Regions from separate parts of the Planococcus faecalis genome, predicted to be linked through region 2. Evidence: a T-box and tRNA genes for the amino acid it is inferred to sense, from the RefSeq annotation. Region 2 holds a T-box; the other holds one or more tRNA genes.
What was found. A T-box is a leader RNA that pairs with one kind of tRNA and senses whether it is charged. The one in region 2 lies ahead of ileS (isoleucine--tRNA ligase), so its partner is inferred to be a tRNA-Ile.
Positions count from the first base shown of each region.

Region 1: it has a tRNA-Ile gene. The T-box ahead of ileS (isoleucine--tRNA ligase) is inferred to sense a tRNA for this amino acid. The anticodon was not compared.

Region 1 is NZ_CP019401.1:1,213,533-1,216,907, reverse strand. Features, by position in the region: gene AJGP001_RS06070 (1,4-dihydroxy-2-naphthoate polyprenyltransferase) at 1-61, shown strand, start outside; gene AJGP001_RS06065 (DMT family transporter) at 192-1,157, shown strand; tRNA gene AJGP001_RS06060 (tRNA-Glu) at 1,171-1,242, opposite strand; tRNA gene AJGP001_RS06055 (tRNA-Ser) at 1,249-1,339, opposite strand; tRNA gene AJGP001_RS06050 (tRNA-Asn) at 1,344-1,418, opposite strand; tRNA gene AJGP001_RS06045 (tRNA-Ile) at 1,420-1,496, opposite strand; tRNA gene AJGP001_RS06040 (tRNA-Gly) at 1,510-1,583, opposite strand; tRNA gene AJGP001_RS06035 (tRNA-Phe) at 1,590-1,665, opposite strand; tRNA gene AJGP001_RS06030 (tRNA-Asp) at 1,683-1,758, opposite strand; tRNA gene AJGP001_RS06025 (tRNA-Met) at 1,762-1,838, opposite strand; tRNA gene AJGP001_RS06020 (tRNA-Ser) at 1,885-1,977, opposite strand; tRNA gene AJGP001_RS06015 (tRNA-Ile) at 1,993-2,069, opposite strand; tRNA gene AJGP001_RS06010 (tRNA-Met) at 2,078-2,151, opposite strand; tRNA gene AJGP001_RS06005 (tRNA-Ala) at 2,173-2,248, opposite strand; tRNA gene AJGP001_RS06000 (tRNA-Pro) at 2,255-2,331, opposite strand; tRNA gene AJGP001_RS05995 (tRNA-Arg) at 2,358-2,434, opposite strand; tRNA gene AJGP001_RS05990 (tRNA-Leu) at 2,466-2,554, opposite strand; tRNA gene AJGP001_RS05985 (tRNA-Gly) at 2,584-2,658, opposite strand; tRNA gene AJGP001_RS05980 (tRNA-Leu) at 2,664-2,748, opposite strand; tRNA gene AJGP001_RS05975 (tRNA-Lys) at 2,769-2,844, opposite strand; tRNA gene AJGP001_RS05970 (tRNA-Thr) at 2,852-2,927, opposite strand; tRNA gene AJGP001_RS05965 (tRNA-Val) at 2,939-3,014, opposite strand; rRNA gene rrf (5S ribosomal RNA) at 3,023-3,138, opposite strand; rRNA gene AJGP001_RS05955 (23S ribosomal RNA) at 3,277-3,375, opposite strand, start outside.
Region 2 is NZ_CP019401.1:2,296,787-2,300,161, reverse strand. Features, by position in the region: gene AJGP001_RS11620 (YlmH family RNA-binding protein) at 1-774, shown strand, start outside; gene AJGP001_RS11615 (DivIVA domain-containing protein) at 869-1,390, shown strand; T-box leader at 1,428-1,642, shown strand; gene ileS (isoleucine--tRNA ligase) at 1,686-3,375, shown strand, end outside.

The DNA of each region.
Region 1 (3,375 bases), 1.1 Mb from region 2:
AACAAATACATTTGTGGCTTTTTTACTTGGAATTGGGTTACTGATTGATTACCTTCTATAATATAGACAAACAAAAAAGGATTTCTAGAGAAATCCTTTTTTTGTTTGTCTAAAATAATACTTTGAAGAACAGTTAATTATAAGTTATAGTAAATAAATAATTCTAAATTTTCGAATGAGGAGGATATATAGTGAAACCTATCATCATCGGCATTATTGCAGCTTTTTTCTTTGCATTTACTTTCGTACTCAACGCCACGATGGAAGCTGACGGCGGGAATTGGATCTGGAGTGCGTCTCTCCGATACTTTTTCATGATTCCCTTTTTACTTTTGATTGTTGTATTAAGAAAGAACTTAAAACCGCTGTTACAAGAAATGAATAAAAACAAAAGAGCTTGGACCCTATGGAGTTTTGTTGGATTTGGCTTATTCTATGCTCCACTATGTTTCGCTGCAGCCTATTCCCCTGGCTGGCTCATCGCAGGAACATGGCAAATTACCATAGTCGCTGGTACATTACTTGCTCCCTTATTTCTCATTACCATACATAGCAATAAAGAAACTACTCAACTAAGAGGAAAGATTCCTGTTAAAAGCTTGATGATTTCTTTTATCATATTAGCAGGAGTCAGTTTAATGCAACTTGAACATGTAGCAGTTGTTTCTTCTTCAACACTTTGGTTCGGTTTTATCCCTGTTATCCTCGCAGCTTTCGCATACCCATTAGGAAATAGAAAAATGATGGATATATGTGGAGGTAGGTTGGATGCGTATCAGAGGGTTTTGGGCATGACACTAGCTAGTCTACCTTTTTGGTTTATCCTATCATTATATGGGCTTGTTACTGTAGGTGGACCTAGCGCTTCACAAAGCTTACAAACTTTAATTGTAGCAATCAGTTCAGGTGTAATGGCAACAGTACTCTTCTTTAAAGCGACTGATCTAGTTAGAGGCGATATGCAGAAACTAGGAGCAGTAGAAGCGACACAATCAATGGAAGTTTTATTTGCGTTAGCAGGAGAAGCACTTTTCTTGTCAATTATCTTACCTTCAAGCTTAGCAATAATCGGGATTTTCATTGTAATGCTTGGCATGATTCTTCACAGTCTTAATTCTAGTAAAACGAAAAAAAGTGTTATGCAATTAAATGCATAACACTTTTTTATAATGACCCCTACGGGATTCGAACCCGTGTTACCGCCGTGAAAGGGCGGTGTCTTAACCGCTTGACCAAGGGGCCAAATACTGGCGGAGAAGGAGGGATTTGAACCCTCGCGCCGGTTGCCCGACCTACACCCTTAGCAGGGGCGCCTCTTCAGCCACTTGAGTACTTCCCCAGTATGGCTCCGAAGGTAGGACTCGAACCTACGACCATCGCATTAACAGTGCGGTGCTCTACCACTGAGCTACTTCGGAATGGTGGGCCTAAATGGACTCGAACCATCGACCTCACGCTTATCAGGCGTGCGCTCTAACCAGCTGAGCTATAGGCCCATATGTAATATTATGGAGCGGGTGGGGGGAATCGAACCCCCATCATCAGCTTGGAAGGCTGAGGTTTTACCACTAAACTACACCCGCATAAAATGGTGGGTCAGGACGGAATCGAACCGCCGACACTTAGAGCTTCAATCTAATGCTCTACCGACTGAGCTACTGACCCACTTTATTTATTGGAAATGGCGGTCCCGACCGGGATCGAACCGGCGATCTCCTGCGTGACAGGCAGGCATGTTAACCGCTACACCACGGGACCATTTGGTTGCGGGGGCAGGATTTGAACCTGCGACCTTTGGGTTATGAGCCCAACGAGCTACCGAACTGCTCCACCCCGCGACAATAGTATAATTCAAAAGAAATTCGTCCACACATTTTAAAAATATGGAGGAGGAAGAGGGATTCGAACCCCCGCGGGATTTGACTCCCCTGTCGGTTTTCAAGACCGATCCCTTCAGCCAAACTTGGGTATTCCTCCGAGATAAAATACATATGGTGGACCTTGCAGGACTCGAACCTGCGACCGGACGGTTATGAGCCGTCTGCTCTAACCAACTGAGCTAAAGGTCCTAAAAAAGTGGCGGCAGAGGGGATCGAACCCCCGACCTCACGGGTATGAACCGTACGCTCTAGCCAGCTGAGCTACGCCGCCGGGATCTTTACTTTAAAAAGTTGGTGGAGCCTAGCGGGATCGAACCGCTGACCTCCTGCGTGCAAGGCAGGCGCTCTCCCAGCTGAGCTAAGGCCCCATTGTTTGGTCGGGAAGACAGGATTCGAACCTGCGACCCCTTGGTCCCAAACCAAGTGCTCTACCAAGCTGAGCTACTTCCCGAACTTGAGTTGCTGAGTATAAAAATATGGTGCGCCCGAGAGGACTCGAACCTCTAACCGCTTGATTCGTAGTCAAGTACTCTATCCAATTGAGCTACGGGCGCATATGATGCTATTCACTATTTCGTGAAAAGATGGTGCCGAGGACCGGAATCGAACCGGTACGGTAGTCACCTACCGCAGGATTTTAAGTCCTGTGCGTCTGCCAGTTCCGCCACCCCGGCTAAGGGTCGGTATCACGTGCAAATAAATATGGAGCGGAAGACGAGGTTCGAACTCGCGACCTCCACCTTGGCAAGGTGGCGTTCTACCACTGAACTACTTCCGCAAAAATGGTGCGGGTGAAGGGAGTCGAACCCCCACGCCCGAAGGCGCTAGATCCTAAGTCTAGTGCGTCTGCCAGTTCCGCCACACCCGCGTGGCAATATAAAATTAAAATGGTGAGCCATGAAGGATTCGAACCTTCGACCCTCTGATTAAAAGTCAGATGCTCTACCAGCTGAGCTAATGGCTCGAAAAAGTGGTGCCGGAGAAAGGAGTCGAACCCTCGACCTACTGATTACAAGTCAGTTGCTCTACCAACTGAGCTACTCCGGCAAAAGAAATAATGGTGGAGGATGACGGGATCGAACCGCCGACCCTCTGCTTGTAAGGCAGATGCTCTCCCAGCTGAGCTAATCCTCCGATATATTGCCCAGCGACGTCCTACTCTCACAGGGGGAAACCCCCAACTACCATCGGCGCAAAAGAGCTTAACTGCCGTGTTCGGGATGGGAACGGGTGTGGCCTCTTTGCCATCATCACTGGACTATTTGGTTTTGAAAGACAAGATTTATTATACCAGTAGTACTGTTTTTTTCAAGCTTTTTTTACAAAAACTTGGGCTTATTCTTTCAAAACTGGATAAACGACAGGTGAAACAGGCAAGTTTTTCGCATACAGTGTGTTGGTTAAGTCCTCGATCGATTAGTATTCGTCAGCTGCACGTATCGCTACGCTTCCACCTCGAACCTATCTACCTCATCGTCTTTGAGGGATCTTACTT
Region 2 (3,375 bases):
TTTCAACATTTTAGAAAAGAAGAACAGCAGTTTATCGAACAAGCTTCGGGCTGGCTACGGGAAGTTGAAGACCGTTATTCACCAAGATTGACTGATTTTCTCGATCCGCGACAGCGCTTTATTGTTGAAGCAGTCATCGGATCGAGCGACGTGAAAATGATGACGTCTGGCGTTTTTAAAAATGCAGAAAGACAACGAGTGTTACTGTATCCTTCTTATTTTGAACCACAACAGGAAGATTTTAATATTACTGTTTTTGAATTGAAGTATCCATCGAAATTTGTCAACTTGCGTCATCCTGATATATTAGGATCATTAATGTCATTGGGGCTTGACCGCAGTAAATTTGGAGACATTCGCATAGATAACGAACGTGTTCAACTTGCAGTTATGAATGAAATCAGTCCTTATATGCAAAGTAATTTTGTTAGTGCAGCAAAAGTGAAAGTTCAGTTAAACGAAATAACAAACGAAAAAGAATTAATCGAGACGAGCGAAGAATGGATTGAAGAATCGTATACGGTCAGTTCCATGAGATTGGATACGGTAATGAGTTCGGTTTATCACATTTCTCGCCAGAAAGCATCGGCGTTAATCCACGGTGGAAAAGTGAAAGTCAACTGGACTTTGCAAGAGCAGCCGTCATTCGAACTGCACGAATCGGATATGATCTCTTCAAGAGGCTTTGGTCGTGTTCGGTTGATTATGATCGAAGGCCGCACCAAGAAGGATAAGGTTCGACTACAGATTGGCCGCTTAGAAGCAAAAAACTAGACGGTTCGGAAAAAATACGAAATAATACTGAAATTTAGCGCCATGAACTGTATAATAGGAAGATAACATGACAAGTTAAGGAGAGGTTTACTCAATGCCATTATCCCCGTTAGATATACATAACAAAGAATTCAGCCGGGCGTTCCGTGGATATCAAGAAGACGAAGTAAATGAATTTTTGGAACAAATTATGAGAGATTATGAAATTTTGTTAAAAGATAAGGCAACTTTAGAAGAACGGTTACGCACAACCGACGAACGAGTTGGCCATTTCAATACAATCGAGTCAACCTTACAAAAATCAATTTTCGTCGCTCAAGAAGCTTCGGAAGAAGTTCGACGCAACTCTCAGAAAGAAGCAGAGTTGATTGTCAAGGAAGCTGAAAAAAATGCTGATCGTATTGTTAACGAGTCGTTGACAAAAGCACGTCGCATTGCTACTGAAATTGAAGAATTGAAAAAACAATCTCGTATCTTTAAAAATCGTTTCAAAATGCTCGTTGAAGCTCAATTAGATTTAATTGAAACAGATGATTGGGAAACCTTATTAGAATACGATATCGACACACAGAATTTAGAGAAGATTGAGAAGGATAAAGAAGAGTCGAACTCTTGACTCTGAGACTTTCTACTTCTATAATTACGACATACAAAAAAACGCGCTGATAGAGACAGTAGGCTATGTAGGATGATTTAGCGAGTCAGGGACAGTGAGAGCCTGATACGACCTCATAGATGAAAATCACTCTTGAGCAGAATTGGTGAACAACAGTACCCAATTCCGTCTACGCCACGTTACGGTGATCGAGTGGCAGCTATCGAGCTGCAACAAGGGTGGTACCGCGAGTTTAAGCTTCTCGTCCCTTTACCAGGGATGGGGGCTTTTTATTATGCCTATAGGAGGAATGGAAATGGAATACAAAGATACGTTATTAATGCCGAAAACAGATTTTCCGATGCGTGGTAATTTGCCGAACCGGGAACCAGAGATGCAACAAAAATGGGAACAGATGGACATTTACAAGAAAGTGCTAGACCGCACAAAAGGTCGTCCATTCTTCATTCTTCATGACGGACCTCCGTACGCGAACGGCGATTTGCATATGGGTCACGCATTAAACAAAGTACTAAAAGATATGGTCGTTCGTTCTCGTTCAATGATGGGCTTTCATGCACCATACGTTCCGGGCTGGGATACGCACGGATTACCAATTGAACAAGCTTTAACAAACAAAGGCGTTAATCGGAAAGAAATGTCGTTAGCGGAATTCCGCAAGCTATGTGAAGAATATGCTTACCAACAAATCGATAACCAGCGCTCTCAATTCAAACGTATCGGTGTTCGTGGCGATTGGGAAAATCCATATGTCACATTAAAACCAGCATACGAAGCACGTCAAATTGAAGTGTTTGGTAAAATGGCCAACAAAGGCTATATCTATAAAGGATTGAAACCGGTTTATTGGTCTCCATCAAGTGAATCGTCACTTGCTGAAGCAGAAATCGAGTATCATGATAAAAAATCTCCTTCAATCTATGTATCTTTCCCAGTCACTGACGGTAAAGGCGTATTGGCTGAAGGCACAAACTTCGTAATCTGGACGACAACTCCTTGGACAATCCCAGCTAACCTTGGTATTTCTGTACACGCTAAGTTGGATTACGCGGAAGTTTCCGTAAATGGTTCTCTTTATATTGTGGCACAAGAGTTATTAAAAGAAGTGGCTGAGGAATTAGAATGGGTAGACTACGAAGTTGTTCGCTTAGTGCAGGGAGCTGAACTAGAGCATATCCTAACAAAACACCCGTTATATGACCGTACTTCTTTGGTTATGCTCGGAGAACACGTTACGACAGATTCAGGTACTGGTTGCGTTCACACAGCTCCTGGTCACGGTGAAGATGACTTCTTAATCGGTAAGAAATACGGATTGGATGTTCTTTGTCCAGTTGATGAACGTGGAGTCATGACAGACGAAGCGCCTGGGTTTGAAGGCGAGTTTTATGAAAAAGCGAATAAGTCGATCACAGAAGCACTTGATCATGCAGGCGCTCTTGAAAAAATTTCGTTTATTACACACTCGTATCCGCATGACTGGCGGACGAAAAAGCCAGTAATTTATCGGGCGACAGCTCAGTGGTTCGTATCGATCGATGCATTCCGTGACCAAATCTTAAAAGCGATCAAAGAAACTTCGTTCACTCCAGCATGGGGCGAAACGCGTCTTTACAATATGCTACGTGACCGTGGAGATTGGAATATCTCACGTCAACGCGTATGGGGCGTTCCAATTCCTGTGTTTTACGCTGAAAATGGAGATCCCATCATTACAGAAGAAACAATTGCCCACGTGGCTAAGTTGTTCCGCGAAAACGGATCGAACATTTGGTTTGAGCGTTCAGCAGCAGAGTTATTGCCGTCAGGATTCACGCATCCAAGTAGCCCGAATGGCTTGTTCACTAGAGAAACGGATATTATGGATGTTTGGTTTGATTCTGGATCTTCTCACCAAGGTGTTCTTGTGGAGCGAGAAGACTTGCACTATCCGGCTGATCTTTACCTAGAAGGATCCGACCAATACCGTGGTTGGTTCAACTCTT